Regions from separate parts of the Undibacterium sp. RuRC25W genome, predicted to be linked through region 1. Evidence: riboswitches for the same ligand, from Rfam matches in the RefSeq annotation. Region 1 holds a riboswitch; the other holds the start of a gene.

Region 1 (6,110 bases):
TCGAGCCTGAAAACGTCAGCTAGGTCCATAGCACTCGCTTTTTGGAGTAAGGCGTGTGCTAATGCGGCCGAGGTCGGTGAACCCGCGCGCAACGTGGCGACTGCTTTTGCAAACCAAGGGTCATCAATCTCATTCGCTTTTATCGTATCGACAATCTCGGTGATTGAGTTTCCTTTACATAAGGTATTAATCAATGGCAAATGTTGTTGTAGTGGGCCAGCTTGTGACAATTCAGGAGCGGAAAATGACGCAAGTAATGCAGTGAGGCGTGCGTCATTGTCTGTACGGTCAGTGGTCCAGGCTTGCGTTCCGAGTGCATCGATCACGTCGTTTTTGCGTGCCTGTAAAATAGCGACATCGGCCATTCCAACAAAGAGGCAATCTGCAGCACGAATCTGGGCGCCGGTGAGTGCTAGAAATAGACCTGATTTTTGTGGCATACGCGAGAGTAACCAGGACCCACCAACATCCGGAAATAGGCCTATTGATATCTCAGGCATAGCAACACGGGAGGTCTCAGTCACGACTTTATGGCTGGCGCCGGCCATCAATCCAACGCCACCCCCCATCACGATGCCATGACCCCAGCATAATACTGGTTTAGGATAGTGATGGATCAGATAATCTAGTGCATATTCGGTCGAAAAAAACTGACCTGCATAAATGTTGGCGCTACAGTCGTCAGCCTGATCAGAAGCATGGTGTTCGCGCATTGAGTGATAGAGCGGGAGTAAATCACCACCAGCACAAAATGCTTTTTCACCTGCTGCTTCTAGGATAACTAATACAACCTTCCGATCCTCTGCCCATAGGAGCAATTGTTGGTCCAGTAGTTGCACCATTTCCAGCGAAAGAGCGTTCAGAGATTTTTCTACGTTCAGTGTCGCAACACCAATCAGCGCCTGATTGCTGCAGCGAATTTCTCTAAACAGGACTGCGGCACTCATGAGTTACTCCATTGTGGAGCACGTTTTTGTAAAAATGCCTGCACGCCCTCATGTTGGTCTGGGGTGTCAAACAGATTAACGAAGGCTTCGCGTTCTAACGGCAGCATATGATGTGGGGCCTGCTTACGCGCACCTTGTATCAGATGTTTGCAGGCAGCGAGGCTCACTGGACTCTGTTTGTCTGCAAGTTTTGCCAGCGCTAATGCGCGTGTAACGACGCTGCCAGTTTCTACGACTTCTTCGACCAAACCGATCTGTAATGCGGTCGTGGCATTGATCCGTTCACCCAATAAAATCAGACGTTTTGCCCATGCTTCACCAACAAGCCACGCCAGATGTTGCGTGCCACCAGCGCAAGGTAGCAAGCCGACTGAGGCCTCTGGTAAAGCCATTTGCACCTGGCTCTCTGCAATTCGGAGATCACAGGCGAGCGCACACTCCAGCCCACCGCCCATTGCATAACCATTGATGGCAGCGATTGATACACCGCGGAAATCAGCCAATGCCTCAAATGCTTCACCGAATCGACGCGCCATTTCACGAGCCAGTGCTTTATCCCCTTGAGCAAATTGTTTTAGGTCGGCGCCAGCGGAGAAAAATTTATCCCCCTCACCTGTAATGATTAGACTGTTAATATCGGTTCTGGCATTGAGATCGCGCACCAATTGCGTTAATGAAATCAGACCATCTCGTGTGAACGTATTAGCAGCAGGATTGCTTAGGGTAATCAACGCAGTGCGGTGCTCTATGCTGAGCTTTAAGTTAGTATAGTGGTTCATCGTATGTCTCCGATTGTTGTTGTGTCGAGAAATTGGCGGGCAATAATCGATCGCATGATTTCGTTAGTACCTTCCAGAATCTTATGCGCTCGCGCATCACGCATTAAGCGCTCAAGCGGATATTCACGGATATAGCCATACCCGCCGTGGATCTGTAGTGCTTCATCACAGACTTGAAAACCAATATCAGTTGCAAATCGTTTCGCCATGGCACAATAGACACTTGCATGGGGGGCTTTCTCGTCGAGCTTAACCGCTGCCATCCTGACTAATTGACGAGCGGCGATAAGATCGGTCAGCATGTCGGCGAGTTTGAACTGCATTGACTGGAAATCTGCCAAAGGACGATTAAATTGCCGCCGTTCTTTGACATAGGTTTGCGCAGCATTGAGCGCACCTTGTGCTGCGCCAAGAGAACAGGACGCAATATTGATACGACCACCATCAAGTCCACGCATCGCTATTCTGAAACCGTCTCCGAGGTTGCCAAGCAAATGGTTGTCAGGCACCCAGACATTTTCAAAAAAGACGGGCCGCGTCGGCTGACTATGCCAGCCGAGTTTTTCTTCTTTTCGCCCAAAACCAAGCCCTTTTGTGGTTGCGGGTACGGCAAAAGCAGAAATTCCACTTGCGCCCGGTCCACCTGTTCGCGCCATGACAATGAGGAGATCCGATACCCCCGCGCCTGAAATAAAGGCTTTTGAACCACTAATGCTGTAGCCACCTTTTATTGGTTCAGCTTTGGTTTTGATTGCTGCTGCATCTGAACCAGCGCTCGGCTCTGTTAGGCAATAGGAGGCCAGTGCCTGACCGGATGTGAGTAGTGGTCCCCAATGATCGCGGATAGCCGGATTGCCCCAGTGACACAGCATCCATGTCGCCATATTATGGATGGTCAGATACGCCGTCGTTGATGGATCAACACTTGCCAGTTCCTCAAAAATAATGCTCGCGTCGAGTCGCGATAGACCCAAACCACCTTGAAACTCGGGAGAATAGATGCCGCAAAACCCTATCTCACCCGCGCGTTTGATGGCGTCGAGTGGGAAAATGCTATTTGCATCCCATGCTGCTGCATGCGGTGCAAATTCTTTCTCAGCAAAGACGCGTGCCGACGCCTGAAAGGCTAGTTGTTCATCGTTGAGTTCGAAGTTCATGTTGCTCACCCTCTTACTTCAGGGCGATGGTGGTATTGACGCCAACAGTCGAGGTGCTATCGTCAAACCAGCGTTGGGTGATCGTTTTGGTTTGTGTGTAAAAACTAATGACTTGCTTACCGTAAGGACCCAGATCGCCTAACTTGGACGCGCGTGACCCAGTAAAAGAAAATAAAGGGACAGGGACGGGAATTGGTACGTTGATACCTACCTGGCCGACATCGATCTCTTCTTGAAATCTACGTGCTGCTGCACCTGACTGCGTAAAAATCGCTGTGCCATTGCCGTTTGGATTCGCATTAATAAACGCGATGGCATCTTGTAGTGTGTCAGAAAAACATAAGCACAATACGGGGCCAAATATTTCTTGATCGTAAATCCGCATTCCCGGCTTCACGTGAGAAAAAATAGTCGGTCCGAAGAAGTTGCCCTTTTCATAGCCTTTAACGACAGGATGACGTCCATCCAGTTCAAGCGTGGCGCCTTCGGCAATTCCCGCCTCAATCAACCCACCCACGCGATCATACGCAGCACACGAAATGACCGGTCCGATGTCGGTTCCCACTTCTGTACCTGCGTTAACGTTGAGCGTTTTGGCAACGCGTACTAAATCGTCGACCCAGTGTTTTGCTTCACCGACGAGGATAGCGACTGACACCGCCATGCAGCGTTGACCCGCTGCACCAAAAGTAGCGCCGACAAGGCTGTTGATGGTTTGCTCTTTATTTGCATCCGGCAAAATAACGGCATGATTTTTTGCGCCCATCATGCATTGCACACGTTTACCAGCCAAGGTGGCGCGGTTGTAAACATGTGTGCCGACTCTGCTTGATCCCACAAAAGAAATCGCTTTGATATCGTCGTGATCACAGATAGCATTCACGACGTCTTCACCACCATGAATCACGTTTAGCACCCCTTCCGGAATACCTGCCTGTAGTGCAAGTTCAGCCAAGCGCATCGTCACCATGGGATCTTGTTCTGATGGTTTTAAGACGAACGTATTGCCACAAGCGATCGCCATTGGAAACATCCACAGCGGAATCATTGCCGGAAAGTTAAAGGGCGTAATGCCTGCACAGACGCCGATTGGTTGTAGAAGGGTGTAAGTATCCACGCCATTGGCAACATTGTTTGCCAGCTCACCCATTTGCAGATTGCCGATATTCGCCGCATGCTCGACCACCTCTAAACCGCGGAAAATATCGCCTTCAGCATCCGCTAGTGTTTTACCTTGCTCTGCTGTCAACGTGGCAGCTAGCTCTTTCATGTTTTCACGTATCAATTGCTGATATTTAAGAAAAATGCGAGCGCGTACACCGATGGGTGTTTTACGCCACGCAATGAATGCAAACTTGGCTGCTGCGACCGCGGCATCCACTTCGTCTGGTGTTGCAAAGGGTACGCGTGCCAGTACTTCTTGCGTTGCCGGGTTGACGATATCGCGCCATTCTTTGCTGCGCGATTCTACAAACTTACCGTTGATGAGTAATTTAATACGTGGGATGGTCGTGGATGACATAGTTTGTGTGGTCATTTTCAGTTTCCTTTGATCGAAGCCGTGCACTGCACAGTTAAATACGACTAAAAAGCAACCGACGAACGCAGTCCCGCACAATTGCGCACATCAGTAACCTGAAGGGGAGCGCTGCAAGAATGAACAATGCGCGCCACGATGCGCACCCACCGCGCGACATCGGGACCAGTAGAAAACGACGAAAGAAATTGAACCGACAAACTGCGTACAACAGCCTACCGCCATACAATGAACGCAGATACCGGACTCAATCGCCACCCGCGATTTTCCGACAGATCACCAGGCCGGTATCCGGGCTCACAAGACTTGTTGCATCGCCTTCCCAGTCGTATGACCAGTGGCTTGGAGGATGCAACCACACTTGCTTACCGTTGCGGGGGCAGCAGCGGCATAGTCTCTGAATGCAAGCTAAGCATAGAGACGCACCGCTTTCCCGTTTAACTGTCACCCTAAGAAAAGGGGTGCAGCACCTGGTGGATAAAAGATAGCATTAATTTACGTTAACGTAAACGTCAATTTGTTGTTGCTAACAATTTGATTGCTTGTTTGAAACGGGTAAAGTCAGCAGCGATAGTAAGCGCATCGTGGGTAATAGAACGCAAGGGCAGGTGGCGCTTGCGTTTTTCTGTGATTACTTGGTTGGTCTTGTCCTACTCGTTGGATACAAAGCAGGACGGTTTAGTTACGCCGCTGCGCGCAATTCTTTCGCTGCCGCTACCATGTTGGTTAATGCCGGTAAAACTTCTGCCCATTGACGGGTCTTCAGGCCGCAATCTGGGTTGACCCAGAGGCGCTCTCCTGGAATACGCTCGGCCGCTTTTCTCATGAGTTGCACAATATCCTCTTTGGTCGGGATGTTAGGTGAATGAATATCATAGACCCCAGGGCCGATTTCATTTGGATAGTTGAAGCTATCGAATACATCCAATAATTCCATATCTGAGCGAGAAGTTTCAATTGTGATCACGTCTGCGTCCATGTCTGCGATGGCCGAGATGATATCGTTGAACTCTGAATAGCACATGTGAGTATGAATCTGCGTAGTATCTGTCACGCCATTGGCAGTGATACGGAATGATTCAATTGCCCAATCGAGATAATTTTTCCATTCTGCTTTTCGCAATGGCAGTCCTTCACGTAATGCCGCTTCATCGATCTGAATAATGCGCACGCCTGCTTTTTCCAGGTCTTGCACTTCTTCGCGTATGGCCAATGCTAATTGTTGGCAAGACACAGAGCGTGGTTGATCGTCACGCACGAATGACCAGTTCAGGATCGTGACTGGGCCGGTCAACATCCCTTTCATTGGTTTTTTCGTCAGCGATTGTGCGTAGCTTGTCCATTCGACAGTCATGGCTTTTGGTCGACTGATATCACCGAAAAGAATGGGTGGTTTCACACAGCGAGACCCATAAGATTGTACCCAGCCAAATTGACTGAAAGCATAGCCGTCCAATTGTTCTCCAAAGTATTCAACCATGTCATTACGTTCTGCCTCACCGTGGACAAGCACATCCAGATCAAGTGTTTCTTGTTCTCGGACACTGCGGGCGATTTCTGCTTGCATGGCTGCTTTATAACCAGCATCATCGAGTTTTCCACTTTTGAATTCGCTACGTGCATGGCGAATTTCTGCCGTTTGTGGGAAGGAGCCAATGGTCGTCGTTGGGTAGGTAGGCAGTTGTAGTAA
Region 2 (6,110 bases), on a different contig from region 1:
GCTCTCTTGCAGCTTAATCTGGTTGCTTGACTATGCCAGACACGAAGGGAAGGCAAAGCCGCTTGCGCAATTTATGAGTTCCAATGAGTTTGGTGTTGCCTGTCTGAGTGTGCTAGTACCGCTGGCTGCCATTCTGTTGTGGCAACCGGTAGTCGTTGAGCGGTTGTTGCCCGCTTTGATCTTGATGCCGCTGTCGGCGTTCTGGTTTGCACGTTTGTTCGTTCGCCGGATTGGCGGGTATACCGGTGACTGCCTCGGTGCGGTTCAGCAATTGACCGAAGTTGTTTTTTACCTTGGCTTGCTGGCTCACGCACCAGTCTGATCATGTATCTCTACCTGATCCGGCATACCGCACCGCTTATTCCAGCAGGTATTTGCTATGGTCAGACCGACGTCCCGACGAGTGCCGACGATATCGGCGTCTGCGCTGAAACCCTGCGCCGGCGCTGGTCTGGCTCATTGCCAGTGTTTACCAGTCCATTATCGCGGTGTCTCAACTTAGCAAATCATTTGCATCCCAATCCTGTTATTGATGAGCGCCTTCTAGAGCTTCATTTTGGTGAGTGGGAAATGCAAGCATGGGATCTGATACCTCGTGATCAGATCGATGCCTGGGCGGCGGATGTTGTTGGTTACTCGCCAGGCAAGCGGGAAACGCTATTGCAAATGGTTGAGCGGGTAATGGCATTTATTGCTGATTTGCAAAAACAGTCCATGGAGCAGGCAGTGATCGTTTCTCATGCGGGCGTCATCAGGATCTTGGCGGCTTGGCAGCAGGGTGATACGGTTGTCAGCTTAGCAAAACGTGTGGCGCAAATGGAACAGCGTTTCGAATTCGCGTCGTGCACAGAGACAACCCTACTTTAGTGATGCTACTATTTTTGTGTTTTTTTGATGAACACGTCTCTGTTTTTGACGTAAATACCGTTGTTGTTTTAACGGGATGACGCCATCAAAAGTGGCAAATAAAATCTCGTCATGTAAATATGCTCCCTGGGGTTCGTCATGCTGGCACTCGATGAGATTTGGCGCATTTTGGGGTTTAAAGTGTAGTGTGTACCTTGATGGTGTGACGCATATGATAGAACTACGAAAAGCCCCCCGAGTCAACGTCACCTGGCGTGCTGGCGTCAAACTCAAAGATGGTCGACTCATCGTGTGTAACGCGGTCAATAGTTCCAAAAACGGTCTTTTGCTCGAGTGCGCGCAAGGCTTATCTCTTGATGTCACATACCCCCTCATTATCGAGATACCTTCTCTGGCCAACCGCGCAGAGCTTATTCATGTCAGTTGTCAATGCGAAGTAAAGCACGTAGTGTTGAAGGGCGAAAATTACCGCATAGGCATTGCCCTAAGTGGCTTACCAAGTAACGACGGTGAATTAATCAGTGCCTGGGTTTCAATGACAAGTCAAAATATGTCGGTGGTCTGAGAATAGTTAACGCTTACTTTGACGTCGCCCTATTAATTTGGGCGCGTCCTCATTTCGATGGCTTACGACAGCTTCTCCTTGCGTCCAAGCATCGTCTTACTGTCTATTAATCAGGTTGTGTAAGTAGTCAGATTGATCGATAGGGTAAGACTTGTCTTGCTCGCAGTGCCATCCATCTATAAAATGGCGGTGTTTTGGTGCTCGCAGACATATTCATGTTTGCGGTTAAACGGGAAACATCAATTTCTTCTTGGTTCAAATTGCTCTTCGCTTGCTCTATCGGCTAGATTAATTTAATGCTTCGAGGCAATATAAATGTGCTGCCCCCGCAACGGTGTACAAATTGTTCAACTTCGTGTTGAGCCAGCCATCTTGCAATACCACTGTGCTTGTTTGCATGGGAAGGTCAGATGGTGATATTTGTCAGCCCGGATACCGGCCAGAATACGTGAAGTAATACGAACGGGGAGTTTCGTTGTTGACTGACTTTGGTTCTGAACTTATTAGTTTTGGGGACAATCAGCTGAACCACCTCTGTTACGTGATTATTTTGTTCTAGGCTGCCTGCGGGGACGTTGGCTGCGTGATCTATTTATTCTCATTAGCATGAATCTTGTATTAAAACCTCTCGCCATTACGTTGGCCGTGGCCGCTGCTTTTCCAGCTGCCTCCTTCGCTCAGTCCGTTTCCAATAGTACTGCTCAAAACATCGTTGTGACTGCTGGACGTCAGGTTCAGGCCGCTAAGGACGTATTGGCCGACAACGTCATCATTACCTCCGAACAAATCGCACAAGCTGGTTCCGAATCTTTAGTTGATTTACTGCAACAACAACGTGGCATTGAAATCACGCGTAACGGCGGTGCTGGAACGACTTCTTCCGTGTTGATGCGCGGTGGTAGCAATGCGCAAAATATTGTATTGATTGACGGTGTGCGTTACAGCTCATCAACGGTCGGTGGTGCCAGTTGGGAAACCATTCCATTGGGACAAATTGATCATATCGAAATCGTTTATGGGCCATTATCCAGCTTGTATGGTGCTGATGCGATGGGTGGCGTTATTCAGATTTTCACAAAAAAAGGAAGTGGCCCTATATCGCTGACAGCATCAGTTGGCGCTGGTAGTTATGGCTTACGTAAAATGCAGGCGGGTGTCTTTGGCTCGTCGGGCAATGAATTTAACTATGCCCTCAATGTTGGGCATGAGAACAATACGGGTTTCTCTGCAACGAATCCTAGCGCTGGTAAATATAGCTATAACGCAGATAATGATGGTTACAAGCTTGATAGCGCGAGCGGCAGTTTTAATTGGCAACTCGCACCAGGTTACGAAGCGGGTATTAAATTTATGCAAAGTCGCTTGAATGCGCAATTTGATTCAGGCCCATCTTACGATGACCACTCCGTTGAGCAGTTGCAAACTATCGCTGTTTACGGCAATGTCAAAGTCAATGATATGTGGACTTCGCATGTGCAGTTTGCGCAATCCAATAATCTCAATTTTACGGACGCTTCATACGGTCAAAGTCAAATCGATACGCATCAAAATCTGATCAGTTTCCAGAACGATATCAGATTAGGTAAGGATGTTTTGCAATTGATTGCAGAAAGCCGTCAGGAAAAAGTGAATGGCTCGACAGCTGCACTCAATCAGAAACGCACGACAAATTCTGTTGCTGCTTCTTATGTTTGGAAACAAGATGCGCATTTAGCCAGCGTAAGTGTGCGTAATGATAATAGCTCAGTCTATGGTTCCAACTCCACCGGAGGTGTTGCGTACGGTTACCGTTTGACATCAGAGTGGCGAGTCAATGCCAGCTACGGTACCAGCTTCCGTGCACCCACGTACAATGAGCTTTACTATCCTGGTTATGGCATTGCGACCAATCAACCTGAAAAAGCAAAAAATGCGGAAGTTGGCATTTACTACGAGAATCTGACGACGCAGTTAAGTGCTGTTGTGTACCAAAACAAGGCAACTGATCTTCTCGTCAGTACAAATGTTTGTCCTGTGCAAACGTCTACGCATCCCTATGGTTGTGCTTACAACGTTGATCAAGCAACGATGTTAGGTATTACGCTGGGCGGTAGCACGCGCATGGCAGATCTGATGTTGCGCGGTTCTCTCGATATTCAAAATCCTGAGGACGATACAACCGGTAAACGTCTGGCGCGTCGGGCAAAACAACATGCAAGCTTTGCGGCAGAATACACAATAAATAAAGCTAAAATTGGTGTGGAAACACTGTTTAGTGGCAATCGGTTTGATAACGTTACTAATGTGCGTACTTTGGCTGGCTATAGCTTAATGAATTTGTATGGTACTTATGCCGTAACAAAAGACATTTCTTTACTGGCTCGCTGGAACAACGTATTGAATAAAAACTATGCGTTGGCTTATGGCTATAACACGCCTGGCTCCAACGTGTACGTTGGTCTGAATTACGGTTTTAAATAATACAACATGCACACCTCCTCTCGGTTACTTTGTCGTTCGTTGCCGGGATGGGTTTATGTCCGTTTTCGGATGATATGAAGAACCGCTCCAGCTATCTGGGGCGGTTTTGTATTGTTTGAGATGTATAAAGCTTTGCCAGATTTCAGCAGGGGCAGTCGTTGCGATGAGATCTGAAAATAAATGTTTGATGCGTTGATTGGTCGGTACCTTAAATTGCTATGACCAGTCAATTTTGTAGTTGAAGCAATGGGTGGTCACCGCTGAGTGTATTGAGTGCTCGCTCCCCCCCCCAATTTTATGGTTCAGGCATAACGCCCATGTCTTTCTTTTCTTTTCGTCAGCGTCCGCACCTGCCGCATCTACCGCATCAGCCGTCGATATCAGCGGCGATTCGTGCTGGCGTGGTACTCCCATTTTTAATTTTTATTGCCTTCGCGAGCATCATCATCGCTTGCCTTACTGGTTCAGTAAGTCTGAATCTTAGTGAGTTGTGGCAAGCCTTGATCGAGCTGATTCGTGGTGAACCTGCATCACTTGCTGCAAGTTTATTAGAACTTCGCTTGGGACGTGCATTAACGGGCTTTATTACCGGTGCGACATTGGCATTGTCTGGTGTCCTGATGCAGGCTTTATTGCGTAACCCGTTAGCAGATCCGTATGTGCTCGGCATCTCGGGAGGCGCATCGGTAGGCGCCTTGGCCATGATTTTGTTTTATGGGACATTCTGGATGGTCGACATGGCGGCGTTTGCCGGCGCGATCATCGTCGCTTTATTGCTATTTGCGCTCGCCTATCGCGATTTGCGCGGCAGTGGCAGCAGTGATGGCAGCGCCCCCGTTTTATTGCTGACTGGTGTGATCGTTGCTTCCGGATGCGGTGCGTTGATTACTTTAATGTTGTCCATTGCCCCTGACAGCCGCTTGCGTGGCATGGTTTTTTGGATGATCGGAGATTTGTCAAATACACAGGGACGTTATATGCCGTGGATCATTGGTGTCGGCGTGCTCTTGTTCGCGATGCGCAATGCGCGGGGTATTAATGTGGCAGCAATGCATGCTGATAATGCGACGACACTTGGTGTCAATGTGGGGCGTTTGCGGCAGCTGTTATTTTTCTGCTCTGCATTATTGACGGCAAGCGCTGTCAGTACCGCTGGTAGTATTGGTTTTGTTGGACTGATCATGCCACATGCATGTCGCTTTGCATTGGGGCCCGATCACCGATTATTGATTCCTGCCGCCACGTTGGCTGGGGGGAGTTTTCTGGTGTTAGCCGATACTATCGCTCGTACCGCCGTCGCGCCACAGCAGTTACCGGTTGGGGTGATCACAGCGATCATCGGTGTGCCGGTGTTTTTGCTTCAATTGCATCAATTGCGGAGGCGCTGATGGATATTCGTGATCTGAGCCTTAAGGCTGGCAACCGTCAACTGATACAACACCTTAATTGGACGATCAATGCGGGCGAGTGTTGGTGCATTATCGGTCGGAATGGTGCGGGTAAAAGTACTCTACTAAGAACCCTAGCTGGCTTGCGCGATGCTGAATCCGGACAGATTTTTTTGCACGATAAATCACTGCGTGACTGGCCGTTGTTGGCGCTAGCCCGAGAGCGAGCTTTTTTGCCGCAAAATAGAACCGATGCATTTGCTTATCGCGCCATTGATACGGTCTTAAGCGCTCGTCATCCCTACCAGGGAACGCAGTACTGGGAGTCTGATTCAGATTTGCATATCGCGATGCAAGCCCTGCGTGAATTGGATGTTGATGATCTGGCGCAGCGTGATGTACGCAGCCTGTCTGGCGGTGAGCGGCAGCGTGTCGCCATCGCGGCTTTGCTGGCGCAGGATGCACAATGCATGTTATTAGATGAGCCTGCAAATGCCCTCGATCTGGCGCATCAGGTCCGGGTCATGCAGTTGTTCTCTACGTTATGCCGCGAACAAAATAAAACGGTCGTGATGGTCAGCCATGATTTAAATCTGGCTTATCGTATTGCGACCCATGCCTTACTACTGATGGGGGACGGCAGCTGGATGGCAGGGCCCGCTGAGCAAATTTTAGATGCAGAACAATTGAGTCATTGTCTGGGACATCCTATTGAACGATTTACCCACCACGGACAAACGCTGTTTTTACCCCGCGATTAACCAGGATCATCATGAGTAACATTGACATTTCTAACGAATCACCAGACACAAGCAAGGATCTTGCTTCCA

What was found. Region 1 has a riboswitch for cobalamin ahead of ACO0KV_RS07005 (CoA-acylating methylmalonate-semialdehyde dehydrogenase). Riboswitches for the same ligand answer to the same signal wherever they lie in the genome.
Region 2: it holds a riboswitch for cobalamin, as region 1 does, so the genes downstream of both, ACO0KV_RS02760 (TonB-dependent receptor domain-containing protein) here and ACO0KV_RS07005 (CoA-acylating methylmalonate-semialdehyde dehydrogenase) in region 1, are expected to answer to the same signal.

What each region holds. Positions count from the first base shown of each region.
Region 1 covers NZ_JBMPPD010000011.1:9,045-15,154, reverse strand. The annotation lists gene ACO0KV_RS07020 (enoyl-CoA hydratase/isomerase family protein) at 1-947, opposite strand, end outside; gene ACO0KV_RS07015 (enoyl-CoA hydratase) at 944-1,726, opposite strand; gene ACO0KV_RS07010 (acyl-CoA dehydrogenase family protein) at 1,723-2,883, opposite strand; gene ACO0KV_RS07005 (CoA-acylating methylmalonate-semialdehyde dehydrogenase) at 2,897-4,420, opposite strand; cobalamin riboswitch at 4,686-4,909, opposite strand; gene metE (5-methyltetrahydropteroyltriglutamate--homocysteine S-methyltransferase) at 5,103-6,110, opposite strand, start outside.
Region 2 covers NZ_JBMPPD010000003.1:99,523-105,632, reverse strand. The annotation lists gene ACO0KV_RS02775 (adenosylcobinamide-GDP ribazoletransferase) at 1-322, shown strand, start outside; gene ACO0KV_RS02770 (histidine phosphatase family protein) at 325-867, shown strand; gene ACO0KV_RS02765 (PilZ domain-containing protein) at 1,079-1,432, shown strand; cobalamin riboswitch at 1,611-1,890, shown strand; gene ACO0KV_RS02760 (TonB-dependent receptor domain-containing protein) at 2,039-3,892, shown strand; gene ACO0KV_RS02755 (FecCD family ABC transporter permease) at 4,210-5,280, shown strand; gene ACO0KV_RS02750 (ABC transporter ATP-binding protein) at 5,280-6,041, shown strand; gene cobO (cob(I)yrinic acid a,c-diamide adenosyltransferase) at 6,053-6,110, shown strand, end outside.